Regions from separate parts of the Rhizobium sp. EC-SD404 genome, predicted to be linked through region 2. Evidence: predicted binding sites of a transcription regulator. Region 2 holds the regulator's gene; each other region holds the start of a gene.
What was found. Region 2 encodes PhoB, which activates phosphate uptake and scavenging genes when phosphate is short. Its sites were predicted from a motif close to TGTCATNNANCTGTCAT; they were not measured.

Region 1 (10,334 bases), 3.4 Mb from region 2:
CGGAGAGAGCCGGTCGAGGAGGCCGGTGACTTCGAGCGACAGGGCGATGCGTTCCGGTTGACTGGAAGAGGCGACGCAACAAGGCATCGACAAATTCTGGAGCGCCTCGGCAATGCCCTCGATGGGCTGAAGGTCGCTGCGGAAGCGCTTGTAGAGCGCGCCGCGCATGGCTTCGAGATGCTCCTGCGTCACCGCGATGCCCGGATCTTCGCCGAGAGCGGTGCAGATGCTCGCCATGCTTTTTCCGAGAAAGCGCTCATAGGCGGCCTGTTCGGTCAGCTCGAAACCGATATCGGCGACGAGGTCGATCAGCACGGCGATGGAAATCGGCTCGCTGTCGACGAGGACGCCATCGCAATCGAAAATCACGAGATCCGGCTGATAGTTCGAACGGGCGCTGATCTCGATCGCCAAGGCTTCGCCCCCTATGCGTCTTTCAGGAAAGTCTGCAGCGTCGCTTTCGTGCCGTCGCGCCAAAGTGCCGCCAGATGATCCGCGAACGCCTTGGTGAAGACCGGATTCGTGCTGACCGATCCGAAGATGTCGGAGAGCGCCAGAAACTTTGATGGGTCGTCACGCGCGGCGAGTGCTGCCGCCTTCAGCCGTTCATGGCTGGCATCGTTGGCCGGAATGACGCGGCCGCTATCGGACGTTCCGGCGCAGTAACGGCACCACAGTGCCGAAACCAGCGCGAGGCCATTGACGGACTTGCCCGCCTGCAGCCGATCGGCGGTGGAAGGCAGGATGAATTTGGGTTGGCGGTTGGAGCCGTCGAGGCACAGCCGCGCAACGGTATCGCCGATCTTGGGATTGGCGAAGCGGCGCTCAATGAGGGCGAAATAATCCTGCAGGTCCGTATCCGGCACCGGCGGGACGCAGGGAATGATCTCCTCGCGCTCGACCTTTTGCAAAAATCCGCGCACCAGCGGGTCTTCCATCGCTTCATGGACGAAATGAATGTCCATCAGGGCGGCCGGATAGGCGATCGTCGCATGGCCGCCATTGAGGATGCGGATCTTCATCAGTTCGTATGGCGCGACATTGTCGACGAAGGTGACGCCGACATCCTCGAGCGCAGGGCGCCCGGCCGGGAACTTGTCCTCGAGCACCCACTGCTTGAAGTCTTCGCAGAAGACCGGCCATGCGTCCTCGATGCCGAATTCACTGGCAAGAATGCCGATCTCGCGTTCGCCCGTCGCCGGGGTGATGCGGTCGACCATCCCGTTCGGAAAAGCGACATTGGCGCGAACCCATTGGGCGAGATCCGGGTCGAACTGGTCGGCAAGACCCGCGACGGCGTTTTCGGTCACATGGCCGTTGCCGGGGATGTTGTCGCAGGACATGACGGTGAAGGCGGGCGTTCCGGCCTTCCGCCGTGCAGCGAGACCCGCGAGGATGAGCCCGAACACAGTTTTCGGCGTGGCCGGATTTTCGGCGTCATGGCGCATGTCGGGATGGTCGGGATCGAAGCGACCGGAGGCGGGATCGATATAGTAGCCGCCCTCGGTGATGGTGAGAGAGACGATGCGGATCGCCGGATCGGCGAGCTTCTCGATGATCGCCGCTGCATGTCCGGGCTCAATATAGTCGACCATGGCGCCGGTCACGCGCGCGGTGGATTTGTCGGCTTCCTGTTCGACCACGGTCGTCAGGTAGTCCTGTTGCTCCAGCTTCTCGCGCAGCGCCTCGTCGGAGGCCAGTATGCCGGCGCCGACGATCGCGAAATCGCGGTCGCGCCCCTGGTTGAAGAGATCGTCGAGATAGACCGCCTGGTGGGCGCGGTGGAAATTGCCGATGCCGAAATGGAGAATGCCAGGCGACAGCGCCGCGCGGTCATAGGCCGGGAGATCGGCCTTTCCCTGAAGGTCCGGCAACGTGGCGAGCGATGGTTTGGTCAGCATTATTTTCATTCCTCAAACGCAGCCTTCAAGGCGCGTCAGCTCATCCAGTTGCCGCCGTCGACATTGTAGGTCTGGGCCACGACATATTCGCTTTCAGGGCCGGCGAGGAAAATCGCCATGCCGACGAGATCGTCGGCGGTTCCCATGCGGCCGAAAGGGACTTCCGCACCCACGAGGCGCTTCTTTTCGCCACGCGGCCGGTTCTCGTACTGGGCAAAGAGCGCGTCTACGCCGTCCCAGTGCTCGCCATCCACGACGCCCGGGGCGATCGCGTTGACGTTGATGCGGTGGTGGATCAGGTTCAGCCCGGCGGATTGGGTGAGGCTGATGACCGCCGCCTTCGATGCGCAATAGACGGCGACGAGCGCTTCGCCGCGGCGGCCGGCCTGGCTTGCCATGTTGATGATGCGACCGGGGCGGTCCTGCGCGATCATGGAGCGCGCAGCCGCCTGCATCATGAAGAGCGTCCCGGACACGTTGATGCGGAAGACGCGGTCGAAGCTTTCGCGCGTAATGTCGACGATCGGCGCGAGATCGAATATGGCGGCGTTGTTGACGAGAATGTCGAGGCCGCCGCAGCGCGCTTCCACGGCGGAGATCGCCGCGTCGATCGATGCCTGGTCGGTCACGTCGAGGGCCACCGCGTAGGCTCCTTCGCCGATCTCCGCCGCGGTCTTTTCAGCGCGCTCGACATCGATATCGGCGATCGCCACCGTTGCGCCCTCGCGGATATAGGCTTCCGCGAAGGTGCGGCCGATGCCGCGCGCCGACCCCGTGATCAGCGCGGATTTTCCTCCCAATCGCTTCATTTGATTGCCAGGCCCTGCGCATCGAATTTGTGGATCTTATCGCCCTGCGGCGTGAGGTAGACCGTATCGCCATGTGCGAGCATCACTTCGCCACCGGTGCGCACGGTAATCACCTCGTCATTGGGTCCGGCGCCATCGCGGTGGACGTGCAGGAAGGTGTCGGAGCCGAGATGCTCGGACACGCCGACCTTGCCCTTCCACGCGCCGTCAGTGGTCGAGATGTCGAGATGTTCCGGCCGCACGCCGATCGCGGTCGCATCGTGACGTTCGGCTTCCAGGCCCTCGACAAAGTTCATCTTCGGCGAACCGATGAAGCCGGCGACGAAACGGTTTGCCGGATGCTTGTAGAGATCGAGTGGCGAGCCGACCTGCTCGATGCGGCCGGCCTGCAGGACGACGATCTTGTCGGCCATGGTCATCGCCTCGACCTGGTCGTGGGTGACGTAGATCATGGTCGTCTTGAGCTGCTGGTGCAATTCGGAGATTTCGAGCCGCATGTTGACGCGCAGCGCCGCGTCGAGGTTCGACAAGGGCTCATCGAACAGGAAGGCTTCCGGCTCGCGCACGATCGCGCGGCCAATGGCGACGCGCTGGCGCTGGCCACCGGAAAGCTGGCGCGGCTTGCGGTCGAGATAGTCGGTGAGGTTCAGGATGCGCGCGGCATCGCCGACTTTCTTGTCGATCACCGACTTGTCGTTGCCGGCCATCTTCAACGGAAAGGCGATGTTCTGGCGCACGCTCATATGCGGATAGAGCGCGTAGGACTGGAAGACCATCGACAGGCGCCGTTTCGCAGGTGCCAGGCCGGTCGCGTCTGTGCCGTCGATCATGATCTTTCCGCCCGAGACATCTTCCAGGCCCGCGATCAGCCGCAGCAAAGTCGACTTCCCGCAACCGGACGGGCCGACGAAGACGACGAACTCGCCGTCGTCGATCTCGAGATCGATGTCCTTGATGACCTTCGTCGTTCCGAAGGATTTCGAGACCTGGTGGAGGGTGATGTTGCCCATTGTCTGTCTTCCCTACTTCACGGCGCCGAAGGTGAGGCCGCGGACGAGCTGTTTCTGCGAGAACCAGCCGAGAATGAGGATCGGTGCGATGGCCAGCGTCGATGCCGCCGACAGCTTCGCGTAGAAATTGCCCTGCGGGCTCGAATAGGAGGCGATGAACGTCGTCAGCGGGGCTGCGTTTGACGTCGTCAGATTGAGCGTCCAGAAAGCCTCGTTCCAGGCGAGGATCACGCTCAGAAGCACGGTGGAGGCAATGCCTGGGACCGACATCGGCGCCAGCACATGGGTGATCTCCTTGCGCAGCGACGCACCGTCCATGCGCGCGGCTTCCAGGATCTCGCCGGGGATCTCCTTGAAGTAGGTGTAGAGCATCCAGACCATGATCGGCAGGTTGATCAGGAACAGAACGACGATCAGACCGACGCGGCTGTCGAGCAGACCCCAGTCGCGGAAGATCAGGTAGATCGGGATGAGCACGCCGACCGCCGGCAGCATCTTGGTGGAGAGCATCCACAAGAGCACGTCCTTGGTGCGGGGCGTCGGCGAGAATGCCATGGCCCAGGCGGCCGGGATGGCAAAGATGAGACCGAGCGCGGTCGAGCCGAGCGCGAGATAGACCGAGTTCATCATGAAGCGGAAGTAGTCCGAGCGCTCCTGAACCGTGGCGTAGTTCTCCAGCGTCCAGTCGAAGAAAATCCATTTCGGCGGAATGGATATCGCGTCGAGCTCGGTCTTGAACGAGGTGAGGATCGTCCAGAGGACCGGAAAGAAGATCAACAGGCCGACCGACCATCCGATGATGGTGAAGGTGATCTTGCGGCGGGTGGACACTGCGCGGGCCATGATCTCAATCCCTTCAAGCGTCGAGGTTCTTGCCGATGATACGGACAAGGAAGAAGGCAACGATGTTGGCGAGAATGACCGCCACGATCCCGCCGGCGGATGCGCCGCCCACATCGAACTGCAGAAGTGCCTGGCTGTAGACGAGATACGGAATGTTCGTCGTCTGCAGGCCCGGTCCGCCCGATGTCGTCACGTAGATCTCGGCGAAGATGGAGAGCAGGAAGATCGTCTGGATCAGGATGACGACCGTGATGGCGCGCGCCATGTGCGGCAGCGTGATGTACCAGAAGATCGACAATGCGCCGGCGCCGTCCATCTCGGCGGCTTCCTTCTGCTCTTCCGACAGCGACTGAAGCGCAGTCAAAAGAATGAGCGTCGCGAAGGGCAGCCATTGCCAGGCGACGATGATGATGATGGCGGTCAGAGGCGCGTTGGAGAACCAGTCGATCGCGCCGATGCCGATCCAGTTGAGAAACTGACCGATGACGCCGTAGACCGGGTTCATCATCATGTTCTTCCAGACGAGCGCGGCGACGGTCGGCATTACGAAGAAGGGTGCGATGACCAGAAGGCGCACGATGTTGACGCCGTAGAAGACCTGGTCGAGCAGAAGCGCAAGAAGGATACCGCCGCAGACGGTGATGAGAAGAACACCGACGACCAGCGTCAGCGTGTTGCGCAGCGCCGTGAAGAAGGCCGGGTCGGTCAGGAAAAAGCGGTAGTTCGTCAGGCCGATGAACGGTGTTTCGGCGGGATTGAATAGATTGTAGTTCAGTGTCGAGAAATAGAGCGTCAGCGACAGCGGCACGATCATCCAGATCAGCAGGGCGATGACGGCGGGCGCCATCATCAGGCGTGCGGCGGATTTCGTCTGCAGGGTTGCCATGGCAAGGCCGTCCTCGGCGGATCGCTATCGATTGCTGCGCAAAGCTGGAGCGGTTCCAGGTGAAGTTGAAACCGGTTCACCGTTTGGAAACGCGATAAATCAAAAACTTGGAGCGATTGAGCTGTTCGAAGAAGAACGAAATTGCTCAAGCTCGGGTGCCGGAAGGTCTTAGCTGCCGACAGAAGATAAATCCCGCCCGACGGAGGATCTGGCCGGGCGGGATCGGGCGGCTTACTGAATGTAGCCGGCCCGTGTCATTTCGCGCACGGCTGCCTGCTGAGCGGCCTGAAGCGCCTGGGTCACGTCCATGCTGCCGGAGACGGCTGCGGCCATCTGCTGGCCGACCGCGGTGCCAAGTCCCTGGAACTCGGGGATGGCTGCGAACTGCAGGCCGACATAGGGCTTGTCGTCGGTGATCGACGGGTCGGCATTGTTGATCGCGGCGAGCGTCTGCTCGGCGAACGGTGCCTCGGACGTGTACTGCTCGTTTTCATAGAGCGAGGTGCGCGTGCCGGGGGGAACGTTCGACCAGCCTTCGTTCTCGGCGACCAGTTCGAGATAGGCCTTCGAGGTTGCCCAGGAGATGAAGGTCTCGGCAGCTTCTGCCTTCTGCGAGCCAGCCGGGATCGCGAGCGACCAAGCCCAGAGCCAGTTGGCACCCTGGTTCGGGCAGTTCTCGATGCCGCACGGGAACGGCGCGAAGCCGACATTCTCGGCAACCTGGCTTTCTTCAGGGTTGGTGACGAAGGATGCGGCGACGGTCGCGTCCATCCACATGGCGCAACGGCCCTGGTTGAAGAGCGTCAGGTTCTCGTTGAAACCGTTGGAGGCTGCACCGGGAGGGCCGGACTCGGTCATCATCTCGACATACTGCGTCACCGCCGTCGTCCAGCCTTCGCTGTCGAACTGCGGCTGCCAGCTGGCGTCGAAATAGTTGGCGCCGTACGAGCGGGCCATGGACCCGAGGAAGGCCATGTTCTCGCCCCAGCCGGGCTTGCCGCGCAGGCAGATGCCGTAGACATCGTCATTGGCTTCGGAAATCTGGCGGGCGGCGTCGGCGATGAAGTCCCATGTGGGGGCTTCCGGCATTTCGATGCCGGCGGCTTCGAACAGGTCTGTGCGATAGAGCGTCATGGCGCTTTCCGCATAGAATGGTGCGGCATAGAGCGTGCCATCCGTGGAAAGCGCTTCACGGATCGCGGGGATTAGATCGTCCACGTCATAGTCGTCGCCGAGGTTCTCGAGTGGGAGGAGCCAGTCGTTCTCTGCCCAGATCGGTACTTCGTAAGTGCCGATCGTCATGATGTCGAACTGGCCGCCATTGGTGGCGATGTCGGTGGTGACGCGCTGGCGCAGCACGTTTTCTTCCAGTGTGACCCAGTTCAGCTGGATATCCGGATGCGCTTCGGTGAAGGCGTCTGTCAGACCCTGCATACGGATCATGTCGCCGTTATTCACCGTCGCGATCGTCAGCGTCTCCTGTGCCGACGCGCCTGCGGTGGTTCCGACCAGCAGTGCCGCGCAGGTGGCGAGAAGCGAAAACCTGTGTCTCATGAGTTCCTCCCAGATGAGTGTCGCCGGCAACGGCTTTGAGCAATTGCCTATGCTGTGGGCAATTACTCACATCTTGCCAAGCGATGTCAACGTGGATTAGTCGCTGCAGCGCAGCATTGGCTGGGCAGCCTCAGTCGAGGAGGGCGGTGGCCGTGTCTTCGTCGGTGATCAGGCCGTTGATCAGCCGGCCTTTCAAGGCAGCGGCGATGCCGGGAAGCTTAAGCGGTCCTTTGGCGATGCCAACGACGATGCAGGTGTCGCGGGAGGGGATGGGCGAACTGGCGACCCGGTCGTTGATGATGCCGTCGATCTGATGGCCGTCGCGGTCGATTGCCCAGCCGACGATCTCGGCGACGGCGCCTGCAGCGTTCAGCTCTTCAAGTTCGACCGGACTGATGAAGCCATCGATCACAAGCGGTGCATCCGGCCCGAGATCGCCGATGCCGACAAAGGTGATATCCGCCGTCGCCGACAGTTTGAGCGTCGCCTGGATCATCGGCTGCTGATGCAGCAATTCGCGCTCGTGCATCGAAGATGCGATGACCGGCAGCGGCATGGGGAACGAACGGCACTTCACCTTGTCGGCCATGGTGAAGACGACGTTGTAGAATGCGGCCGAACCATCGGGTGCGATGTTGCCGGTCAGCGAGACGACCTTGTGCTGCGGGCAATCCATACTCGGCAGCTTTTCGATCGCAGCCTTCAGCGTGCGTCCCGTACCGATGGCGATCGTGACCGGTTCCGGCGCGGACAGGCGGCGCTCCAGTTCGGCGGCCGCGGCTTCGGCGACGCCGACCGTGGTTGACTGGGAACCCGGATCGCTCGGCACGACTTCGACCAGCTTCAGGTCGAAGCGCTTCTTCAACCGCTGTGCGAGCTCGAGGCAACTCGCGATCGGATGGTCGATCCGGACCTTGACGAGGCCCTCTTTGACGGCGAGCGAGACCAGACGCTGCGCCGATTGCCGCGAGACGCCGAGCTTGCGGGCGATGTCGTCCTGGGTGTTGCCGGCGACGTAGTACAGCCAGCCGGCGCGGGCGGCATCATCGAGCCGCATGGTCGGTGTCGTCATCGGTGTGCGTTCTGCAAATTCCACATGTCATCTACGTATCCACGCGCGCGACGGCGCGCAATCGGGAACGCGTCGCCGTGGGCTCGACGGGGGCGCCGGCAAGTCTGTCATCGAAACATCATCGATATGTCACGGACCTGTAATCAACACGGTCAATAAGCCTGCAGCACCGCCGTTTGATGACCCGCCACGAAGAGGAAAAGCCCATGAAACTGTTTGCCGCAGCACTCGCCCTTTCGGCTGCCTTCATCCTTCCCGCTCAAGCCCAGTTTGCGCTCGATTCTCGCTTCACGGATGCCGATGGGGACTTGATGGCCGATGTTCCGACCGAGGCCGCCGAGCTCGTCGACCCGGATACGCTGATCTTCACCTACACGCCCGTCGAAGATCCGGCAGTCTATGCCGACGTATGGCAAGGCTTCATGGACCATCTGGCGGAAGCCACCGGCAAAGACGTCGAGTTCTTTCCGGTTCAGTCGAACGCAGCGCAGCTTGAAGCCATGCGTGCGGGTCGTCTGCACATCGCCGGCTTCAACACCGGCGGCAATCCGATCGCCGTCGCCTGCGCCGGCTTCCGCCCCTTTGCCATGATGGCTGCCAATGACGGTTCGTTCGGCTACGAGATGGAAATCATCGTTCCTGCAGACAGCGAAGCGCAGGAAATCGAAGATCTGCGCGACGGCGAGATCGCCTTCACGCAGGAAACATCGAATTCCGGCTTCAAGGCGCCTTCGGCCATTTTGTCGACCGAGTTCGACATGGTCGCCAACGAAGACTTTACTCCGGTGTTTTCCGGTTCGCACGACACGTCGATCCTTGGCGTGGCCAATGGCGACTATCCGGCCGCCGCGATCGCAAACTCGGTCATGACGCGCATGATCGAACGTGAAGTCGTGTCTCCCGACCAGATCCGCTCGATTTACCAGTCGGCGACCTTCCCCACGACGGGCTATGGCACGGTCTACAATTTGACGCCTGAGCTGCAGGAGCAGATCCGTGACGCGTTCTTCTCGTTCGAATGGGAAGGCTCTGCGCTTGCCGAAGAGTTCAGCGCTTCGGGTGAGGAGCAGTTCATCGAGATCAGCTTCCAGGAAGACTGGGAAGTGATCCGTCAGATCGACGAAGCAACAGGCGTCTCCTATTCCTGCCAGTAAGCTTCATCTGTCCTTCATGCGGGGACGCAGCCTCAAAGTCTGCGTCCCCGCATTGCATTTCTGAAGAGGGTCAGGGGCTGGGTCATGCTTGAGGTGGACAAACTCGAGAAGCGCTACAAGACCGGCGACATGGCGTTGCGCGGCGTTTCTTTCACGGTTGCCAAGGGGCAGGTCGTCGGTCTGATCGGGCCTTCGGGCGCAGGAAAGTCTTCGCTCATTCGCTGCATCAATCGTCTGGTCGAGCCGACCGGCGGCGCCATTCGGCTGAACGGTCTTGATCTCACGAAACTCTCCGGCGGTGGATTGCGGCAGGCCCGCAGGCGTATCGGCATGATCTTTCAGGAATACGCTCTGGTCGAGCGCCTGACGGTCATGGAGAACGTGCTGTCGGGCAGGCTCGGATACGTGCCGTTCTGGCGGTCGTTCTTCCGGCGTTTCCCGCAGGCGGACGTGGACAAGGCTTTTCAGCTTCTGGATCGCGTCGGGCTGCAGGATCATGTGGACAAGCGCGCTGATGCGCTTTCCGGCGGCCAGCGCCAGCGCGTCGGCATTGCTCGGGCTCTCGAGCAGGATCCCGAACTGCTGCTCGTCGACGAACCGACGGCATCGCTCGATCCCAAGACATCGCGCCAGATCATGCGTCTCATCTGCGAAGTCTGCCGCGAGCGCGAGCTTCCGGCCATCATCAACATCCACGATGTGGTGCTCGCCCAGATGTTCGTCGATCGCATCATTGGTTTGCGTGCCGGCGCGGTGGTCTTCGATGGCCCTCCGTCCGACCTCACGGATGCGGCGCTGACCGAGATCTACGGCGAAGAAGACTGGCATGCCATGCGCAAGACGCGCGAAGAGGACGCGCTCGACGAAAGCGAAACGAAGGCGTTCGAGGCCGAGCGCCTGGCGGAGCTGGTCTAGTGGTCAGCGCAGTTTCACCCGCCGGCTTGCGTCGCTGGCGCCGGCCCCCGGTTTTCATAAAGAGCCGGTTCTGGCGCATCGCCATCTATGGTGGTTTTTTCGCCTATCTCGTGCTTGCGCTCTGGTCGGTCGACCTCGACTGGGCGCGTATCGTGCAAGGCCTCGACCGCGGCCGGCGGTTCGTCGAAGG
Region 2 (10,334 bases):
ACGATGAGGGCATTGCGGCTCTGGCTGACGGCTTGATTGCGCTGCGAGACGACGAGGCGGCGTTCATCCAGTTGCTGCTGCGTGCCGGCCCCACGGTCGGAAAGCGATTGCGCACGAAGCAGATCGCTTTCAGCGATCTCAAGCTGCAGTTCTGCGCTCTCCTGCTGATCGCGCTCGGCGGCAATGCGCGCATCGATCTCGCTCAGGACCGCCTGCGCCTGCGCCAGGCTCGCGCGTGCCTCGGTCAGCTGTCCTTCATAGGCGAAGGGGTCGATACGGGCGAGAAAATCGCCCTGCTCGATCCGCTGGCCGGCTCGCAACTGCGGGTTCACTTCGATGATCTCGCCCGTCACCTGGGCGCGCAGATCGACCGTGCGCTGCGCGACGACGTCGCCATAGGCAAGGATATCGGGCCGATGGTCTTCAATCACGACGTCCTGTGCCGCCACCGCATAGATCGTCGGCGTGATCGGGCTCGGCACCCGCTCTGGACGCGCCGCGATGACCATCGTCATGACCACGTAGGATCCGACAAGGATCGCCAGCATCAGCGCGAACTGGAGCATGAAACGACCGGTACGCCGCATCGTCGAGCCGGACGCGGCATCGTTGACGCCATCGGTCAACACGGACTCGTCATGGGGAGAGATCAGCATAAGCGTGCTCCGTCACAATCATCGTCTGGGATAGTCGCGGGCTCGGCACTTTGGCCTTTTTGTCCCGCGAGAACCGCCATCCGACCGACGTCCCCGGCGCACGGCTTTCATATCTGTTCAAGCTAGATGCCGAACGGATGAAGACAAGGCAAATTAAAGTTTTGTCATGTGTTCGGTGCTCGAAGCCGCGAGAGCTCGTGGCGAACGAATTGAGCCGCATGAAGCGGCTCAAGATTGCTAGTGAATGCGGCTTTCGCTTTCCGCACCGCTTTCACCGAGTTCCTCGGGTTCGAACCGATACTCGGTCGAGCAGAACTCGCAGGTAACGGCGATCACGCCATCCTCGGTGCTATCGGCGATTTCATCGCTGGTGAAATTGTCGAGCACCGACTTGATCTTGTCGCGCGAACACGTGCACCGGTCGAGGACAGGCGCCGGTTCGAAAACCCGCACCCCGCGCTCATGGAACAGCCGGAACAGAAGACGCTCCGACCCGACAAGCGGATCGGTGAGCTCGTCGGCGTCGATGCTTTCCACCATGGCTACGGCTTCGACCCAGGCATCGTCGTGATCGATGCCTGTCGACTCGAAATCGTCCGGCGCATCACCGCCCGGAAGGTCCCCTTGGCGCATGCGCTCCGGTGCATCGGGCAGGAACTGCACGATGACGCCACCGGCCCGCCACTGGTGCCTCGGCTGCCCGTCTTGATCACGGTCATAAAGCTGCGCCACCGAAAGCCGAACTTTCGTCGGTATCTGCTCCGACTGCCGGAAATATGCGCCTGCAATCTCCTCCAGGGTCGCGCCATCGAGTTCGACGATACCCTGGTAGCGCTGCATGTATTCGCCCTGGTCGATCGTGAACGCCAGGATGCCCTTGCCGAGCAGCTCATGCGGCTCGAGCCGGTTTGCGGCGACAGCTTCGGCGAGCGCCTGCTCGTTGAAACGCGCATAGGCGCGCACGGCATCGGGCGTCGTGAAGTCTGCCACCAGCAGATCGACGGGCCCGTCACCTTGCGTCTGCACCATGAATTTGCCATCGAATTTCAGCGACGTGCCGATCAGCACCGTCAGCGTGATCGCCTCGGCGAGCAGGCGGGCGACTGGCTCGGGATAATCGTGCCGTGCCATGATCTTGTCGAGCATCGGGCCGAGTTGAACGGCACGGCCGCGCGCATCGAGCGCCTCCACCTGGAAGGGCAGGACGTGATCGTCGCCGGCATAGTCAAACTCGCCCAATCTGGGGCTTTGGTCATTCATCGGGTTTCTCCGGGGAACAAGTGCCGGCAACAAGCGCTCGGCTGAACTATTTGCCGGATATTTAGGTACTCAAACGCCCATGCACCAGGCGATGATCGCCTTCTGCGCGTGCAGCCGGTTCTCCGCCTCGTCGAACACCACCGACTGGACACCATCGATGACGCCGTCGGTCACTTCCTCGCCTCGATGTGCCGGCAGGCAATGCATGAAGAGCGCTTCCGGGTTGGCTTCGGCCATCAGCGCCTCGTTCACCTGATAAGGATGGAACACGTTGTGGCCGCGCGCACGATGTTCCTGGCCCATGGAGAACCAGGTGTCGGTTACCACGCAATCGGCGCCGCGCACCGCATCCATCGGATCGTTCGTCACATTGACAACGCCGCCATTGGCGCGGGCCCAATCGACATAGCGTGCCTCCGGCTCGGAGCCTTCCGGCACGGCCACATTCATCGTGAAGCCGAAACGGGCCGACGCCTCGATCAGCGAATGCAGCACGTTGTTGCCGTCGCCCGACCATGCGATCGTCTTGCCCTTGATAGGGCCCCGATGCTCCTCGAAGGTCAGGATGTCGGCCATGATCTGGCAGGGGTGGGTGTCGTCCGTCAACGCGTTGATCACGGGCACGGTCGCGTGTTCGGCCAGTTCCAGTAGGCGATTGTGTTCCGTCGTGCGGATCATGATGATGTCGACATAGCGCGACAGCACCTTGGCCGTATCGGCGATCGTCTCGGCGCGCCCGAGCTGCATCTCCGTGCCGGAGAGAAACAGCGTTTCCCCGCCAAGCTGGCGCATGCCGACATCGAAGGACACGCGGGTCCGCGTCGACGGCTTCTCGAAGATCATGGCAAGCACTTTGCCAGCCAAGGGCTTATCGCCCCGGCCCGACTTCAAGGCATCCTTGGTGGTGCGCGCATTGTCGATGATGCCGCGAAGATCGTCCGCCGTGGTGGTCGACAGATCGATGAAATGGCGTGGCGTGCCGTTGGCGCCCATGGCGATGATCCCCGTGCCCCGGCCTGCTTTCAGGCGGAAATTGCCTGTTTGGATGAAGAAAGTTCGGAAGCGACCATGTCGATGCGCGACAGTCCTTCGCGCATTTCCTCGGCCGTGATGGTCAGAGGAGGGAGAAGGCGAACCACGTTGTCGCCCGCCGGTACCGACAGCATCTGATGTGCGCGAAGACCCGCGACCATCTCCGTGTTCGGCACGACGGTCTTCAGCCCGAGCATCAATCCGCGCCCACGGATTTCGGCGACCACATCGGGATAGCGGTCCTTGATCGCCTCGAGGCCCTGCTTTGCGACCAACGACAGGTCGCGCACGTGGTCCAAGAAGCCATCCGCCAGAATGACGTCGAGAACGGCGTTGCCGACCGCCATGGCGAGCGGATTGCCTCCATAAGTCGTGCCGTGGGTTCCTGGCACCATACCCGCTGCCGCTTCGGACGTTGCCAGACAGACGCCGAGCGGGAACCCTCCGCCGATGCCTTTGGCGACGGCCATGATGTCCGGCGAAATTCCCGACCATTCATGCGCGAAGAGCTTGCCCGTGCGGCCGACCCCTGACTGCACTTCGTCGAAGATCAGAAGCGTGCCGGTCTCGTCGCACAGCTCCCGCAACTGGCGCAGCCGCTCGTCGGAAACCGGCCTGACGCCGCCCTCGCCTTGCACGGGTTCGATGAGGATCGCTGCGGTGTCTTCCGTGACAGCCGCCTCGAGAGCCGCCCAATCATCGAATGGCACCTGGTCGAACCCTTCGACCTTGGGACCAAAGCCTTCGAGATATTTCGGCTGGCCGCCGGCTGCGATCGTCGCCAGCGTACGTCCGTGGAAGGCCCCCTCGAAGGTGACGATCCGGAACCGCTCGCTCTGCCCGCGGGAATGATGATAGCGGCGCGCAGTCTTGATGGCGCATTCCAGCGCCTCTGCGCCGGAATTCGTGAAGAACGCCCGATCCGCGAAGGTGGCGTCCGTCAGACGACGGGCGAGCCGCTCCTGACCCGGGATCTCATAGAGATTGGACAGGTGCCACAATTTGTCGGCCTGCTCCTTGAGCGCGGCGACGAGATGGGGGTGCGAGTGTCCGAGCGAATTCACGGCGATGCCGGCTGCAAAATCCAGATATCGCTTGCCGTCTTCGCTCGTCAGCCAGACGCCGTCGCCACGCTCGAAACGGAGCGGAGCGCGGTTGTAGGTCTCGAAAAGCGGCGACGCCGGTGCCATCTGGCGCAAACTCCCACTCAAGGCCGCATCCGCAAAGGTTCGGACGGTTCGCGTCGCAAACCTCAAGGACTGCGTCCTGAAAATTGAAAAGCCGCCCTGCGGCGGCCCGACGCACTATCTTCATTTCGTCTGGCGCTGTCAAGAAAACGCCCCTTGTCCGACCGACACAGCAATTCGCTCAAATGCCCCCAAGTTGGGGAAAACTCAAAAAAGCGAATCGCCTGATTCCCGGGACTCTTGTCACGGAGTCTGCCGACCATTAAGTTGAAATAACAGCACTAGACTGCATGCGGCGGACCTAGTCATCACACAGTATTAAGGCGACGCGGTTCCGTTGTACGACGGTCCGGCGCCGAGGGATTCTGCTGCGCCCTGCATCGAACTTGGAGTTGCGGCCATGAACTGGACCGACGAGCGCGTCGAAAAACTTACGAAGTTATGGGCCGATGGCCTGAGCGCGAGCCAGATAGCCGCACAATTGGGTGGCGTGACGCGAAATGCTGTCATCGGCAAAGTACATCGGCTGAACCTGCCGGGGCGCGCAAAATCCGGCGGAACACCTGCTCCACGTGCCAAGCGGCCCGCACCAGCCCCTCGCCCAGCCTCGAACTTCAACGCCCGTCCTGCTGCACCGCGGACGATTTCCCGCGGCGGCGCTGCTGCTGCGGTGCGTGAAGATGTCGCCATGGAAGCGCAGCCGCAGACGCGTCCCGTCAGCGACGTCGTCGTACCGATCGCCAAGCGGTTGGCACTGACGGACCTGACGGAGCGCACATGCAAATGGCCGCTCGGAGACCCGATGCACGAAGACTTCCACTTCTGCGGTCACGATTCAGGCGACAACACGCCCTACTGCAAATATCACGCTCGCCTGGCTTTCCAGGTCTCGGGCGAAAGGCGCCGGGCGCGCTGATCGCGCGCCTCGTGTCCCATTTTCCGATGTGAGATGCGGAAGGCGCTCAGCCTTCCAAAGCGTAGCCGGCGCCCCGTACAGTGCGGATGACGTCACGCATATTGGCGAGATTGATCGCCTTGCGCAGCCGGCCGACATGCACGTCTACCGTGCGCTCGTCGACATAGATGTCATGTCCCCAGACGCCGTCGAGCAACTGTGCACGCGAATAGACGCGACCGGGCGATGACATCAGAAATTCAAGCAGTTTGAATTCCGTTGGTCCGAGCCGGATTTCCCGGCCCTTGCGGTGCACGCGATGTGTGTCGCGATCGAGCGTGATGTCTCCGCTTTGAAGCATCGACGAGATGACTTCGGGCTTGGCACGCCGCAACATGGCTCGAACACGCGCCATCAGTTCCGGCGTGGAAAACGGCTTCACGACATAGTCGTCGGCACCGGTCGCAAGGCCGCGGATGCGTTCGCTCTCTTCGGCACGCGCCGTCAGCATGATGATTGGCAGGCGTTCGGTTTCCGGCCGAGCCCGCAAGCGGCGACAGAGCTCGATGCCGGAGACGCCGGGCAGCATCCAGTCCAGAATGAGCAGGTCGGGAACGCGCTCCTTGAGCTGGATCTCGGCCTCGTCGCCGCGAAGAACGGTGTCGACCTTGTAGCCTTCCGCTTCCAGATTGTAGCGAAGAAGGACGCTCAGCGCTTCTTCGTCTTCGACGACCGTGATCCTCGGCAGCATCTCTGTGTCGTCTCCGTCAGTGGCCGTTGGCCATCACTGTCGCAGTCTTGTCGCCGCGCGGGCGTTCGCCGAGCAGCCTGTCGCCCGTCGCCATGTAGTAGATCGTCTCGGCGATGTTCGTCGCATGGTCGCCGATACGTTCGATGTTCTTGGCGCAGAACAGGAGATGCGTGCAGGCCGAGATGTTGCGCGGATCTTCCATCATGTAGGTCAGCAACTCACGAAACAGCGACGTGTACATCGCATCGATTTCATCGTCGCGCTGGCGCACCTGATTTGCCGCCACAGCCGAGCGCGTCGAGTATGCATCGAGCACTTCCTTCAGCTGCGTCAGTGCCAGTTCGGACAGGTGCTCGAGCCCCCTGACCAACTGCTTCGGCTGGCCAGTGCCTTGAACGGCGACGACGCGCTTGGCGATGTTCTTGCCCATGTCACCAACGCGTTCCAGATCAGCCGCGATACGGATCGAGCCCATGACTTCGCGCAGATCGTGCGCCATCGGCTGGCGCTTCGCGATGACCATGATGGCACGCTCGTTGATGTCGCGTTCGGCGTCGTCGAGAATGATGTCCTCGGCAATGATCCGTTGAGCGTTGCCCGCGTCGGAATTGATGAGCGCGGCCACGGCATCGCCCACCATGCGTTCCGCGATGCCACCCATCTCCGAGACCCGGCGCATCAGATATTTCAGTTCCTCGTCGAAGGACGAGACGATATGCGGATCGCTCATAGTTCTCTCCGTGGCCAGTGCCAGTTGGTCAGCCGAACCGGCCCGTGATGTAATCCTGGGTGCGCTTGTCGTGTGGGTTGCTGAATATGTCGTGCGTTTGCCCCTCCTCGACGAGAACACCGAGATGGAAGAACGCTGTGCGCTGCGACACACGCGCCGCTTGCTGCATCGAGTGCGTCACGATGACGATCGTATAGTTCTCGCGCAGCTCGTCGATGAGTTCCTCGACCCTGGCAGTCGCGATCGGGTCGAGCGCGGAGCATGGCTCGTCCATCAGGATCACTTCCGGATCGACAGCGATGGCACGCGCGATGCAAAGGCGCTGCTGTTGCCCGCCCGAAAGGCCAGTGCCTGGCTGATGAAGGCGATCCTTGACTTCTTCCCATAGACCGGCGCGACGCAGGCTCTGCTCGACCACCCGGTCAAGCTCGTCCTTGTTGCGCGTGCGGCCATGGATTTTCGGGCCATAGGCAACGTTGTCGTAGATGGACTTCGGAAACGGATTGGGTTTTTGAAACACCATGCCGATCCGAGACCGCAGAATTACCGGGTCGACCGACTTTGCATAGATATCGTTTCCGTCGATCAGAATGGTGCCTTCGACACGGCACCCATCGATCACATCATTCATGCGGTTGAGGCAGCGCAGGAAGGTTGATTTACCGCAACCGGAAGGCCCGATGAATGCGGTGACTTCACGCTCGCCAATGTCGACCGACACATCCTTGATCGCCTGTGCCTGATCGTAAAAGACCTTGACGTTCTCAGCGTGGATCTTGACCGGCTTGCGCTCGACCTGCGCCTTTACGTCGTGCATTGCGCCCGTGGCGACTGGCCCGTTGCCCGCTGTCGCATGTGCTTCGCTGATGATATTGACCATGTGACTTACCACCGTGTTTCGAGACGTTTGCGCAGGTAGATCGCGATGCCGTTCATGAAGACCATGAAGCCGAGCAGCACAAGAATGCCCGCTGATGTACGCGCCGTGAAGCCGCGCTCTGGGCTATCGGCCCAGATGTAAATTTGCGTCGGCAGAGCCGTGGAAGGGCTCAACATGCCATCCGGCGCAGCGGTGATGAAAGCGTTCATCCCGATAAGCAGCAGGGGGGCGGTCTCGCCGAGTGCCTGCGCCATGCCGATGATCGTTCCCGTGAGAATGCCGGGCATTGCCAAGGGTAGCACGTGATGTGTGACCACCTGAAGGCGCGACGCCCCGACTCCAAGTGCCGCCTGACGGATCGACGGTGGAACGGCCTTTAACGCGGCGCGCGTAGCGATGATGATCGTCGGCAGGGTCATCAACGCAAGCACCATGCCGCCGACGAGCGGCACAGATCGCGGAAACCCGAAAAACTGGATGAAAAGGGCGAGACCCAGAAGACCGAAAACGATTGAGGGAACCGCCGCCAGATTGTTGATGTTCACCTCGATCAGGTCGGTCCATCGATTTTTAGGCGCGAATTCCTCGAGATAAACAGCCGCTGCAATCCCGAGGGGAAAGCTCAGAAGGAAGCACACGAGCAAGGCATAGAAGGACCCCCAAAGGGCGCCCTTCAAGCCGGCAAGCTCCGGAAAGCGGCTATCCGCCTGCGTGAAAAGCGCAGCGTTGAATGGCGTGGAAACACGCCCCTCCAGCCGCAGATCGTTGAAGAGCTCGATCTGCCGATCGTTGATCCGGCGAAACTGCTCCGGCGTCGCTTCGGAGATCTCGCCCTTTTCCAACTGATCGAAATTGTCGGAGGCTGGCACGGCGAGCATGATCGTTTGGCCGGCCAGCGTCGGGTCCATCAAGACGCGGTCCCGCACGACCAATTCCGCACCGCTCGACAGGATGCTCAATGCCAATCGCTCGTCGTCTTCGGCCAGGCCATCAAACGAAGAAAGCCAGCCTTCGCTCACGACCTCCCGAAAATTGGTCGCCCGAATGTTGGCTGGGTCCACATCTTCCGGAATGGTGACCTCGAGCGAGACATGGGTCTGCGAGAACGCCTGGTAGCCATTGCTGACCATCGTCCAAAGAAGCATGCCGAGCACGCCAACCGCGATGACAATCGCAGCGATGCCGTAGAATTTGAGACGGCCGCCTTTGGCATGACGCCTGCGCAATCTAGCCGCAAGTTCCTTGCTGCGATCTTCCGGTAGGCCGGTGGCGGCGCGTGGTGCGAGATCAGTCATAGCGTTCCTGATACTTTTTGACGAACGACAGTGCGATGACATTGAGACAGAGCGTGGTCAGGAAGAGGACCATGCCGAGCCCAAAGGCTGCGAGCGTCTTGGGATTGTCAAAGGACGTATCGCCGATCAACAAGGTGACGATCTGAACCGTAATGGTCGTCACCCCTTCCAGCGGATTGAGCGTGAGCCGTGCAATGAGGCCCGCCGCCATGACCACGATCATCGTTTCCCCGATCGCGCGGCTAACAGCGAGCAAAACGCCACCCACAATGCCCGGCAACGCGGCTGGCAGCAGGACCTTGGTGACTGTCTCCGCGCGGGTCGCTCCCATGGCGAGAGAAGCATCCCTCAACGACCGCGGGACCGCGGTAATGGCATCGTCGGCAAACGATGAAATGAACGGAATGATCATGATGCCCATGACGCCACCGGCCGCTAAGGCAGAGTTTGAGGCGACGTCGAGACCGATCGACTGCCCGGCATTCCGAACCATCGGCGCGACTGTCAGGATCGCGAAAAATCCGTAAACGATCGTCGGGATGCCAGCCAGTATTTCCAATACCGGTTTGATCGTGGACCGAACATTGGGCGATGCGAACTCAGCCATATAGATCGCCGACATCAAGCCGATCGGTATGGCGACCAGCATCGCAATCGCCGAGATGAGGATCGTGCCCCAGAAAACCGGCACGGCTCCAAAGGCACCGGCGCCAGCGATCTGATCGGCACGGATCGGAATTTGCGGCTCCCAACTCAAGCCGAAGAGAAATTCGTGGATCGGAACGAGCGAAAAGAAGCGCAGGCTCTCGAAGAGAAGAGAGAAAAAGATGCCCGCCGTTGTCATAACCGCTACGACCGAAGCAGCAATCATCAAGTTGATCGTGATCCGCTCAACCGTGTTTCGGGCGCGAAACTCCGGAGCGATCGATCGATAGGCCAGCACCGCGCAGAGAACGGCGACGCCCAGCACGACGCCGTAAAGGAGCCAGTTGAAAATGCCGTAAAGCGCCAGCAGGTATTCTGCCGCATCCCGCATATATTGCTCAGGCTCGCCAAACGTCCGGCCCGATAGGACCTGCAACACTTCGCGCATGAGCGTGGACGCGTCAGCCCCGCTGCGCGCCTCCTGAGGGAGCGAACCGACGACCAGCGATCGAATGATAGCGTCGTCAAATGCGATCCAGACAAGCATCAGCAGAATCGCCGGAAGGAGTGCCGCCATGGCGACAAACGCGCCGGAATATTGCGGACGAGAGTGCAATTCGATCGATCCGCCGGCCTGCGCCTGAACGGCGCGCGCCTTACCGAGAAAGAAGCCGATTGCGCTGACGAGCAGGATCAACCCGGTCAATGTCAGTACGGTCATGGTGGCGAGGACTCCCAGCCGGCTGGCGTCTCATCGTTAGGAAAAAGGCGCCCGGCATCACAAGGATGCCGAACGCCCTGGAAATTGACCGTCCGATTAGTCGGCGTAACGGTCCATGTGGGTGCCTTCGGTCGCCGCCGTGCGAACTTCTTCGCGGCGCTCGTCGTTGGCCGGCACAAGGCCGCGCTCGACAAGGTAACCGTCCGGACCCATCGATTCTTCGGAAACGTATTCGGTGACGAACTCGTTCAGGCCGGGAATCGCATCACGGTGTGCGTTCTT
Region 3 (10,334 bases), 2.6 Mb from region 2:
ATGCCGCTTCCCAACCCCTATTACATATTCCAGCTGCCTCGCCCCATGCTGTTCGGAGGCAGTGCGGTAACGCCTTGGGCCGTGGCGCCGCACTGACCGTCGCTTCGGTCGCCTCGATGCCTTGCCTTAGTGCTCGATCCGCAATTCGATACGGTCGGCGGCGAAGCGGGTTCGGGTGAGGTGGAAGACCTTGCCGTCGAGCGTGGCGTTGGTCCCGGTCGCCACGAGGACGATCGAGCCCTTGGGCAGGTCGAGATGGACGAGCTCGGCCTCGCCGGCGCCCTCGGCCAGCACGCGGGTTTCGCGGCGAATGTAATCGTCGATTCCGAAATGGCTGAAGGACGCGGTCATCGATCGCGTCCTGGCAAACGTCTCGGCAAGGCCGTTGAATCTGCGGGCGTCCAGCCAGTGCGTCGCAAGCGAGATCGGGCGGTCTTCCGCTATGCTCATCGTCTCCAGCTCGAGCACGCTATCGCCCGGGCTGAGACCGAGCTCTTCGGCGATACTCGGTATAGCGTCGTGTTCCTGCGCGTTCAGCAGTCGACTTTCGACCGACGCGACCTGACCGGATAGACCGGTGCTGAGCCTTGTGCGAAGGCGTATCGGGTAGGACAGGCGCCCTGAGCGGGTGACGATGGTGCCGAGACCGTGTCGGGTCTCGACCAACCCCTCCGCGGCGAGATGCGCGATTGCCGCGCGTACGGTGTGTCGATTGACCCCGAACTGTCGTCCGATCTCGAATTCGGACGGCAGCTTGGCAGCGGGCGGGAACTCGCCGCGATCGATCGCGCCACGCAGCTGATCCGCAACCTGCCGCCAGAGCGCGACGCCGCTTCTGGAAATGCTCACCCTGCCTACCATCGTCACAGCCTTGTCATGGATCATCCGTAGTGTAGGCTACAGTTGTCTATATAAACAGACAAGTGACGGGATGGTTTCGATGAGTTGGGACGGCCGCAAGGAAGCGATGGGTCTACTTGCCCGCGCGGACATGACAGTACTGGATCGCCTGTGCCAGCAGGCTGGCCTGCCTCGGGAAACGCGCGTCGTTCGCCCGCCGGAAACCGGCCTTGTGACCCTGCGCGGCCGCATCGGCGGCGGCGGTTCACCGTTCAACGTCGGAGAGGTGACCGTAACCCGGGCGAGCGTCGAACTCGACGGATTCGTCGGCCATGCCTATGCCCTCGGCCGCGACCGAAAGAAGGCTCTGCAGTCGGCCATTTGCGACGCACTTTGCCAGGACGAGACGCGGCGCGAGACGATCGAGCGGCAGATCCTCGACCCACTCCGCACCGCGGAGCGGGAGGCCGACACGAGGCGTGCAGAAGAGACCGCCGCGACGAAGGTCGACTTTTTCACCATGGTTCGCGGCGAGGACTGAGCATGACCGCTTTTGCAAGACAGCAACCGGCCGATCCGGTCTTCCGTGCGCAGGCCAACTTTCGGGCATTGATGGACGCACTGTCTCGTCCGGGCACAATTCAGCGCCTGTCTGTCGACGATGGGGCCATGGGGCTCGATGCGGATCTGGCCGCCGTCGCACTGACGCTCGTCGATCACGAGACTTCGGTGTGGCTGAGCCCGTCGCTCAGCGACGATCGCAAAGCTCGGGAGTGGCTCGCCTTCGCAACCGGCGCTCCGCAAGTCGATGCGCCGGAACTCGCCGCCTTCGCGCTCATTGCCGAGGCCGATCCGCTTCCGGACTTCAAATTCTTCGGGCAGGGCACGCAGGAATATCCCGACCGCTCGACAACCATCGTCAAAGCCTGTGGGGGCCTGACGCATGGACCGCGCCTGACCTGCTCCGGGCCGGGCATCAAGTCGACACTGACCATCACGCCTGCCGGTCTCGGCACGGACTTCGTCGAACGCTGGTCAGAGAACCGCGCGCAATATCCGCGCGGTGTCGATCTCATCTTGTGTGCCGGGGGCGCCGTGATGGGCATGCCGCGCACTCTCACCATCGAACGCCTGGAGGTCTGATATGTATGTTGCCGTCAAGGGTGGCGAAAAGGCGATCGTCAATGCGCACCGGCTTCTGGCTGACCGTCGTCGCGGCAGCCGCGACCTGCCGGCGATCGGGCTCGACCAGATCGTCGAGCAGCTGGCGCTCGGGGTCGATCGGGTGATGTCCGAAGGATCGCTTTATGATCGCGAACTCGCAGCACTCGCCGTTCGGCAGGCGCGGGGCGATCTGATCGAGGCGATCTTTCTCCTGCGAGCCTATCGGACCACGCTCAGCCGCTTTGGCTATTCGCGCCCGGTCGAGACGGGAGAAATGCGGATAGAGCGGCGCGTTTCGGCAACTTTCAAGGATCTGCCCGGCGGACAGCTGCTCGGGCCGACCTTCGACTACACGCATCGCCTGCTCGATCCGGCGCTGGCCGGCGACGATGCGGTTCCCGAAGGCACGCGGCTGAGCGTCGAAGATGAATCACCGCCGCCGCGCGTGTCCGCGCTTCTTGCCGAAGAAGGACTGGTGGAAGAAGACGGCAGCGTGGACAGCGACCATATCGCCGACATCACCCGCGAGCCGCAGGAATATCCGATGGGTCGCGACGGTCGGCTTCAATCTCTGGCACGCGGCGATGAAGGCTTCCTATTGGCGCTCGCCTATTCGACGCAGCGCGGCTTCGGTCGCTCTCATCCCTTTGCCGGTGAAATCCGCATCGGCGAGGTGGAGGTGGAGCTTGATATTCCCGAACTCGATTTCGCCGTGCCGCTCGGGCGTGTGCGCGTCACCGAATGCCAGATGATCAACCAGTTCAAGGGCTCGGCAAAGGCACCGCCGCAATTCACCCGAGGGTACGGCCTCGTCTTCGGCCAATCGGAGCGCAAGGCGATGGCGATGGCGCTGTGCGACCGGGCGTTGAGGGCGCAAGAGCTGGGTGAAGAAAGTCGCGCGCCGGCGCAGGACGAAGAGTTCGTGCTTTCCCATTGCGACAACGTGCAGGCCACCGGATTTGTCGAGCACTTGAAGCTGCCGCACTACGTCGATTTCCAAGCTGAACTCGATCTCGTGCGCCGCATGCGCGCGGTACACGAAACACAAAACGAGACTGCCGAAGACCAGCGCGAGGCCGCGGAATGACCGGGGAACCCTTCTACAATTTCGCCTATCTGGACGAGCAGACAAAGCGCATGATCCGGCGCGCGATCCTGAAGGCGATCGCGATACCCGGCTATCAGGTGCCTTTCGCCAGTCGCGAAATGCCGATGCCCTACGGCTGGGGCACCGGAGGCGTCCAGGTGACTGCCGCCATCATCGGCCAGGACGACGTGCTCAAGGTGATCGATCAAGGCGCGGACGACACGACGAATGCCGTCTCAATCCGTGCATTCTTCCAGAAAGTCACCAATGTCAGCGTGACCACCGACACCGCCGCCGCGACGATCATCCAGACCCGTCACCGCATTCCCGAGCATCCGCTGAGCGACGGCCAGATCATCGTCTACCAGGTGCCGATCCCCGAGCCGCTACGCTTCCTCGAGCCGCGCGAAACCGAGACGCGGACGATGCATGCGCTTGAGGAATACGGACTAATGCACGTCAAGCTCTACGAGGACATCGCCCGTCACGGCGAGATCGCGACGACCTATGCTTATCCGGTAAAGGTGGAGGGTCGCTATGTGATGGACCCTTCGCCGACACCGAAATTCGATAACCCGAAGATGCACATGTCGCCGGCGTTGCAGCTTTTCGGGGCAGGGCGCGAGCGTCGCATCTATGCGATCCCACCCTATAGCGACGTCGTGAGCCTCGATTTCGACGATCATCCCTTCACCGTCCAGAGCTTCGACAAGCCCTGTGCATTGTGTGGCGCGGACGATGTCTATCTCGACGAGGTGATCATGGACGATCGCGGCACGCGCATGTTCGTCTGCTCCGACACGGCGCACTGCGATGGGCGACGCTCGGAAGGTCATGTCGGGAAACAGGCAACTGTCGAGGAGGCACGGCGATGAGCGATCTGCCTCTGATGACGGCACGCGGCGTCACGAAGATCTATGGAGAGCGCATCGGCTGCGAAGCCGTCGACCTCGACATCCATCCGAGCGAAATCGTCGCGATCGTCGGCGAATCCGGATCGGGAAAGACCACCCTCCTAAATTGCCTTTCGGCGCGGCTCGCCCCTTCGTCCGGGAGCATCGAATACCGCATGCGCGATGGTCGGCTGCAGGATCTTTATGCGATGGGCGAGGCCGAACGCAGGTTCCTCATGCGCACCGACTGGGGCTTCGTGCACCAGAACCCGGCCGATGGCCTACGCATGGGTGTGTCGGCCGGCGCCAATGTCGGCGAGCGCTTGATGGCTGTCGGTGAGCGCCACTACGGGCGGATCCGCGATACCGCTCTCGACTGGCTGGAGCGTGTCGAAATCGCGACAGACCGCATCGACGATCGACCGAATGCGTTCTCCGGCGGCATGCGCCAGCGGCTCCAGATCGCGCGCAACCTCGTCACCGGGCCACGCCTCGTCTTTATGGACGAGCCGACCGGCGGTCTCGATGTTTCCGTCCAGGCCCGGCTTCTCGATCTGCTGCGCGGGCTCGTCGGCGAATTGGGCCTTGCGGCCATCGTCGTCACTCATGACCTCGCCGTGGCGCGCCTGCTCTCGCAGCGGATCATGGTGATGAAGGACGGCCGCGTCATCGAGCACGGTTTGACCGATCGCGTGCTCGATGATCCGCGCGAGCCCTATACGCAGCTTCTCGTCTCTTCCATCCTGCAGGTGTGAGTGCAGACCATGTCAGATCCACTCGTCGTTTCGGGCGTCGCCAAGAGTTTCACCATGCATCTGAGGGGCGGGCTGCGTTTGCCCGTCGTCGACAATGTCGATTTCCGTGTGGCGCGCGGAGAATGCGTCGTGCTCGGCGGCCCTTCGGGCGCCGGCAAAAGCTCGATCCTCAAGATGCTCTACGGCAACTACGTCGTCGACGCCGGCCAGATCCTCGTTTCCCATTTGGGCGAGACGGTCGATCTTGCCCAGGCGTCACCGCGCCAAGTGCTGCAGTCACGCCGCGATGTCATCGGCTATGTCAGCCAGTTTCTGCGTACGGTGCCACGCGTTTCCGCTCTCGACGTCGTCGCCGAACCGCTGATCGCACGCGGCCATGATGGTGATGACGCGCGGCGGCAGGCAAGCGCGCTGCTCGAACGACTGAACCTTCCCCACGCGCTCTGGTCGTTGCCGCCGGCGACGTTTTCCGGTGGCGAGCAGCAACGCGTGAACATCGCACGTGGCTTCATCACCGAACATCCGGTGCTGCTTCTCGATGAGCCGACCGCGTCGCTCGACGCGCAGAACCGGCGCGTGGTCATCGCCATGATCGACGAGAAGAAGCGCTCGGGAACGGCCTTGCTGGGCATCTTCCACGACGAAGAAGTGCGCGAGGCGGTGGCAGATCGGATCATCGACGTCACGGCCTTTCGGCCGACGCAACGGGCTGCCTGACCATGGGACGGCTTTCGCTTGAGCCTTCCGTCCACGAAACGGCCGAGCTCAAGGGAACCACGCTCGGGCGCTACACGGAAATCAGCGCCCGCAGCCGTGTCGCTGAAACGCAACTCGGCGATTATTCCTATATCATGCAGGATTGCGACGTGTGGTGCACGACGATCGGCAAGTTCGTGTCGATTGCCGCGGCCGTACGCATCAATGCCACCAACCATCCGACCTGGCGGGCGAGCCAGCACCATTTCACTTACCGCGCCGGCGACTATTTCGACGGTGCCGAGAACGATACCGCGTTCTTTTCCTGGCGCCGGGAAAACGCCGTCATGATCGGCCACGACGTCTGGATCGGCCATGGCGCGACACTTCTTCCAGGCGTCACGATCGGCAATGGCGCAGTGATCGGCGCGGGTGCCGTCGTGTCGAAAAATGTCGAGCCTTACACGATCGTTGGTGGTGTTCCGGCCAAGCCGATCCGCAAGCGTTTCGGAGCCGATATCGCTGCCGAACTTGACGCGCTTGCCTGGTGGGATTGGGAGCATGACAAGCTTCAAGCGGCGCTTGACGACTTCCGCACGCTCGCCATCGGCGACTTCATCTCCAAGCACCGCTGACGCGTCCGGCTCGAGCACCGCGAGCCTTCATCAATCTGTTGCAATACCGTCAACGCACTGTCGTGAACGCCCGGTACGGATTGGATGTCAGGCCGGATGGGGTGTCCGGACCGCAACAATTCCAATTGATCATGGAGATCATGATGATCGCTCAAATTGCTCGCGGCGCCGTCAACGTAGCGCTCGCAACCAGCCTTCTCGCCGGCTCGGCACTTGCCCAGGACATCGACGTTTTCCGCGTTGGTCTTCTCGGTGGTGAAAACGAAGCAGACCGCCTGCGTGACAACGCCTGCATGGTTGAGCAACTCGGTGAGGTTCTCGGCGTGCCGGTCGAACTCTATCCGGCTTCGGATTACGCCGGCGTGATGCAGGGCCTCGTCGCAGGCCAACTCGATGCCGCCCAGCTCGGCGCCTCCGGTTATGCCGGCATTTACCTTCAGGATCCCGAAGCTGTCGAGCCTGCCTTCGTTGCGCTCGAAGCCGACGGATCAGATGGCTACTACGCCATGATGTACACCAAAGCCGACAGCGGCATCGAGTCCCTGGAAGACATGGAAGGCAAGTCTCTCGCCTTCGCCGACCCGAACTCCACGTCCGGCTACCTCGTGCCGAAGGCCGAACTCGAAGCCCAGGAAATCGTCATCGAGGAGTATTTCTCGCAGACCGGTTTCGGTGGTGGCCACGAGCAGGCGGTCGTCGCCGTTCTGAACGACCAGTATGACGCAGGGGTCACCTGGACCTCGGGCGTTGGCGAAGAGTCGGAAGGCTTCTCGCGCGGCGCGCTGCGGTCGATGGTCGATAAGGACCTTCTCGACATGTCGGACCTGCGCATCATCTGGCAGTCGACCCTCATCCCGAACGGCCCCTGGGTAAATCGCAAGAGCCTGCCGCAGGACGTCAAGGACAAGGTCAATGGCTGGCTGGAAACTCTGAACGAGACCGATCCGGACTGCTACTTCAACGTCTCGCAGGGAGAAGGCCAGGGCTTCAAGGCTGTCGACCATTCGTTCTTCGAAGGTGTCGTTGCGATGCGAGAGCGTGAACTCGAAGGTTCGCGTTGATCTGATCGCCTAAGGCCGCTTCGGCCGGGACAGGTCCGCAGGTTCTGCGGGCCTGTCGTTTTGCGAAAACGGATCGCCTCGGCATCCGTCTCAGCATTGGCAAATCCAAAGGACATCCCATGCTTGCGATCAAGAACCTGACCAAGAGCTTCAAGACGCGCAATGCCGTCGACAATATCTCGCTCGATATCACCGACGGCCAGATGGTGGGGGTCATTGGGCGTTCCGGTGCCGGCAAGTCGACGCTTCTGCGCATGATCAACCGGTTGGCCGAGCCGACCAGCGGCTCGATCATCTTCGACGGCCGCGACGTGACGGCGCTGAAAGGCCGCGAGCTGCTCGAATGGCGGGCAAGCTGCGCCATGGTGTTCCAGCAATTCAACCTTGTCGGTCGCCTGAATGTCCTCACCAACGTCCTGACCGGACGTCTTTATCATCATGGTTTGATCGCGAGCATGTTCCAGGTCTTCACGCCTGCCGAACGTGCCTTCGCGATCCGCGCGCTCGATCGGCTAGGCATGGCCCACACGGCTCTGCAGCAGGCCGACACGCTGTCCGGTGGCCAGATGCAGCGCGTCGCCATCGCCCGTGCACTGGCCCAGGAACCGAAGATCGTGCTTGCGGACGAGCCGATCGCATCGCTCGATCCTATGAACGCGAAAGTCGTCATGGACGCGCTGCGCACGATAAACCGCGAAGACGGCATCGCCGTCATCTGCAATCTCCATACACTCGACACGGCCCGCAATTATTGCGACCGCGTCGTTGGGCTTTCGGAAGGCCGCGTCGTGTTCGATGGGCCGCCATCGGCGCTGACGGAACAGGCAGCACGTGAAATCTATGGCGCGGAGGCCGACGAAGCCTTCAGCGAAAGCATGACATCGACGACGCTGAAGCCTGCAGGCACCGAAGTGCCTGCGGAGCGCCTGACGGAGCTGGACTTGCAGCAGCGCGCCCGCGCAGAACTCCTGGCAGGCTGAGCGTATGGCCTCCGTCGATATGAACGCAGGTCCGCAGCAGGACGATGCGGTTACGGTTTTCGAGCGCCATCGCAGCGAATTGCAGCGCCAGCGCCTCGGCATGAACATCCTGTTCGTCGGAGGATTCTTGCTGGCGCTCGGCCTATCAATCTGGGTGTCGCGCTTTTATCCCGAGCGATTGGCCGGTGGCCTGCCGCGTATTTTCGAATATTTCGGCACGATCATGCCGAATCTGCAGTTCGATGTCCTGTTCGAAGGCCGCGGGGCGGATGGCCGTGCGGTTCCAGGCTCGCTCACCTACTGGTATTCGGATTTCAACGATTACATCCGCCTGATCGTCGAGACGATCTTCATGGCGCTGACGGCAACGATCCTCGGCGCCGTCGCAGCCTTTCTACTTTGCTTTCCGGCTTCGCGAAACCTCGCACCGAACAGCTTCGTCTATATCCTCTCGCGACGCTTCATGGAAATTTGCCGCGGCGTCCCGGAAATTCTCTACGCCCTGGTCCTCGTTTTTGCGATCGGCATCGGTCCGCTCGCCGGGGTGCTTGCTATCGCGATCCATACGGCCGGGGCACTCGGCAAGCTTTTTTCCGAAGTCAATGAAAACGCTTCGATGCGCGCCGTGGAGGGTATCCGTGGCGTCGGTGGGAATTGGTTCGAGGAAATCCGTTACGGCATCGTGCCACAGGTGATGCCGAATTTCGTTTCCTACACATTGCTGCGTTTCGAGATCAACGTGCGAGCGTCCTCCATCGTCGGCTTCGTCGGCGCCGGTGGCATCGGGGCAGAGCTCAACCGCGTCATAAGCCTCTATTCCGATGACCGCGTCGTGGCTGTCCTCCTGCTGGTCGTGATCACCGTCACGCTGATCGACCTTCTCTCGGAACAGATGCGGACACACTTCATCGGCCGGGAGAATCTGCAATGACCGCGATGACGCTCCAGTCGATCTCGGAGACCGAAATCAACGCCGCTCGACAAAGCAATCCGAAGGCATTCGGATCGGTATCGTCGACGCTGACCCAATGGGCACTTTGGCTTGCGGTCATCTTCTACGTGATCGGCTCGCTCTACTATTTCGAGGTCTACCGGCTTCTCGACGCTTCAGGCCGCGCGCTCAGTCTCATTGCCGCATTCTTCATCTGGGAAGACATGGGCGAGTGGCAGTACCGGCAGATCTATATCGGGATAGCGCAGACCCTCGGCATGGCGTTTCTCGGCACGCTGCTCGGCACGTTCATGGCGCTCTTCATCGGGTTCTTCGCGGCGCGCACGACCATGCCGTTCGTCGTCGTGCGGCAGATCGTGCGACGCATTCTCGATGTCCTGCGCGGCGTCGACCAGCTGGTCTGGGGTCTCGTCTTCGTCCGGGCGGTCGGGCTCGGGCCGCTCGCCGGCGTTCTCGCCATCGCGATCTCCGATACGGGCACGCTATCCAAGCTTTACTCCGAGGCGCTGGAAAACGTGGACCGCAAACAAGTGGAAGGCATTCGATCGACGGGCGCCGGTCCGCTCAAGATCGCGCGTTATGGTTATCTGCCCCAGGTGCTGCCGATCTTCATTTCGCAGTCGCTGTATTTCTTCGAATCCTCCACGCGCAGTGCCACGATCCTCGGTCTGGTCGGCGCGGGCGGCATCGGCATGATCATCATCGAGCGCTTTCGCGCGAACCTCTTCGATCAGGTCGCATTTGTCGTACTCAACGTGCTCGTCTGCATCTTCGTCATCGACTGGCTGTCGAAGAAGATACGCACGCGGCTGATCGGCGAGATATCCCACTAGGGACAAGCTTTCCGAACCAGATCGGCCTCGCCATGTCTGGCCTGAAGGAGTAGCGCGCATCGATGATCCTGTGGAATGTGCTCAGCTGTTGCGCATCAGGATCATCTTTTCCTGCGTCAGGTCACGCATCGTGTAGGGGATGCCGCCGGTGCCATATCCGGATTCCTTGCGGCCGGAGAAGGGCATCCAGTCGGTTCTGAAGGCGGTGGGATCGTTGATCATCACGGCTGAGGCGTCGATACGATTGGCGGCGCGCATTGCGACATCGATGTCCTGTGTGAAGATGCTGGCCTGGAAGGCTGTCGGCAGCGCGTTCGCCTGCGCAATCGCGGCATCGAGATCGCCATAGCGATAGACCGCGACGACCGGACCGAAGACCTCCAATTTCGATATCTTCGCGTCGGGAGCGGGATCGAGTAGCACAGCAGGCTGAAGGGT

Region 1: phnD (phosphate/phosphite/phosphonate ABC transporter substrate-binding protein) is a predicted target of PhoB. The motif match lies at 8,203-8,219, and genes of this name have one in related genera.
Region 3: phnD (phosphonate ABC transporter substrate-binding protein) is a predicted target of PhoB. The motif match lies at 6,118-6,134, and genes of this name have one in related genera.

Annotation. Positions count from the first base shown of each region.
Region 1 covers NZ_LR701459.1:524,664-534,997, forward strand. Annotated here, with positions in the region: gene GC125_RS03530 (HAD family hydrolase) at 1-414, opposite strand, end outside; gene GC125_RS03535 (mannitol dehydrogenase family protein) at 426-1,901, opposite strand; gene GC125_RS03540 (L-iditol 2-dehydrogenase) at 1,937-2,710, opposite strand; gene GC125_RS03545 (ABC transporter ATP-binding protein) at 2,707-3,720, opposite strand; gene GC125_RS03550 (carbohydrate ABC transporter permease) at 3,733-4,563, opposite strand; gene GC125_RS03555 (carbohydrate ABC transporter permease) at 4,577-5,449, opposite strand; gene GC125_RS03560 (ABC transporter substrate-binding protein) at 5,681-7,003, opposite strand; gene GC125_RS03565 (sugar-binding transcriptional regulator) at 7,134-8,075, opposite strand; gene phnD (phosphate/phosphite/phosphonate ABC transporter substrate-binding protein) at 8,282-9,229, shown strand; gene phnC (phosphonate ABC transporter ATP-binding protein) at 9,314-10,144, shown strand; gene phnE (phosphonate ABC transporter, permease protein PhnE) at 10,144-10,334, shown strand, end outside.
Region 2 covers NZ_LR701459.1:3,922,420-3,932,753, forward strand. Annotated here, with positions in the region: gene GC125_RS19700 (efflux RND transporter periplasmic adaptor subunit) at 1-656, opposite strand, end outside; gene GC125_RS19705 (Hsp33 family molecular chaperone) at 894-1,916, opposite strand; gene argF (ornithine carbamoyltransferase) at 1,986-2,909, opposite strand; gene GC125_RS19715 (aspartate aminotransferase family protein) at 2,939-4,138, opposite strand; gene GC125_RS19720 (GcrA family cell cycle regulator) at 4,536-5,051, shown strand; gene phoB (phosphate regulon transcriptional regulator PhoB) at 5,098-5,781, opposite strand; gene phoU (phosphate signaling complex protein PhoU) at 5,798-6,511, opposite strand; gene pstB (phosphate ABC transporter ATP-binding protein PstB) at 6,540-7,328, opposite strand; gene pstA (phosphate ABC transporter permease PstA) at 7,397-8,686, opposite strand; gene pstC (phosphate ABC transporter permease subunit PstC) at 8,679-10,052, opposite strand; gene GC125_RS19750 (substrate-binding domain-containing protein) at 10,149-10,334, opposite strand, start outside.
Region 3 covers NZ_LR701459.1:1,342,515-1,352,848, forward strand. Annotated here, with positions in the region: gene GC125_RS07340 (aldo/keto reductase) at 1-96, shown strand, start outside; gene phnF (phosphonate metabolism transcriptional regulator PhnF) at 127-861, opposite strand; gene phnG (phosphonate C-P lyase system protein PhnG) at 941-1,381, shown strand; gene phnH (phosphonate C-P lyase system protein PhnH) at 1,384-1,983, shown strand; gene GC125_RS07360 (carbon-phosphorus lyase complex subunit) at 1,985-3,091, shown strand; gene GC125_RS07365 (alpha-D-ribose 1-methylphosphonate 5-phosphate C-P-lyase PhnJ) at 3,088-3,966, shown strand; gene phnK (phosphonate C-P lyase system protein PhnK) at 3,963-4,739, shown strand; gene phnL (phosphonate C-P lyase system protein PhnL) at 4,749-5,456, shown strand; gene GC125_RS07380 (DapH/DapD/GlmU-related protein) at 5,459-6,070, shown strand; gene phnD (phosphonate ABC transporter substrate-binding protein) at 6,214-7,131, shown strand; gene phnC (phosphonate ABC transporter ATP-binding protein) at 7,251-8,111, shown strand; gene phnE (phosphonate ABC transporter, permease protein PhnE) at 8,116-9,042, shown strand; gene phnE (phosphonate ABC transporter, permease protein PhnE) at 9,039-9,896, shown strand; gene GC125_RS07405 (aldehyde dehydrogenase family protein) at 9,978-10,334, opposite strand, start outside.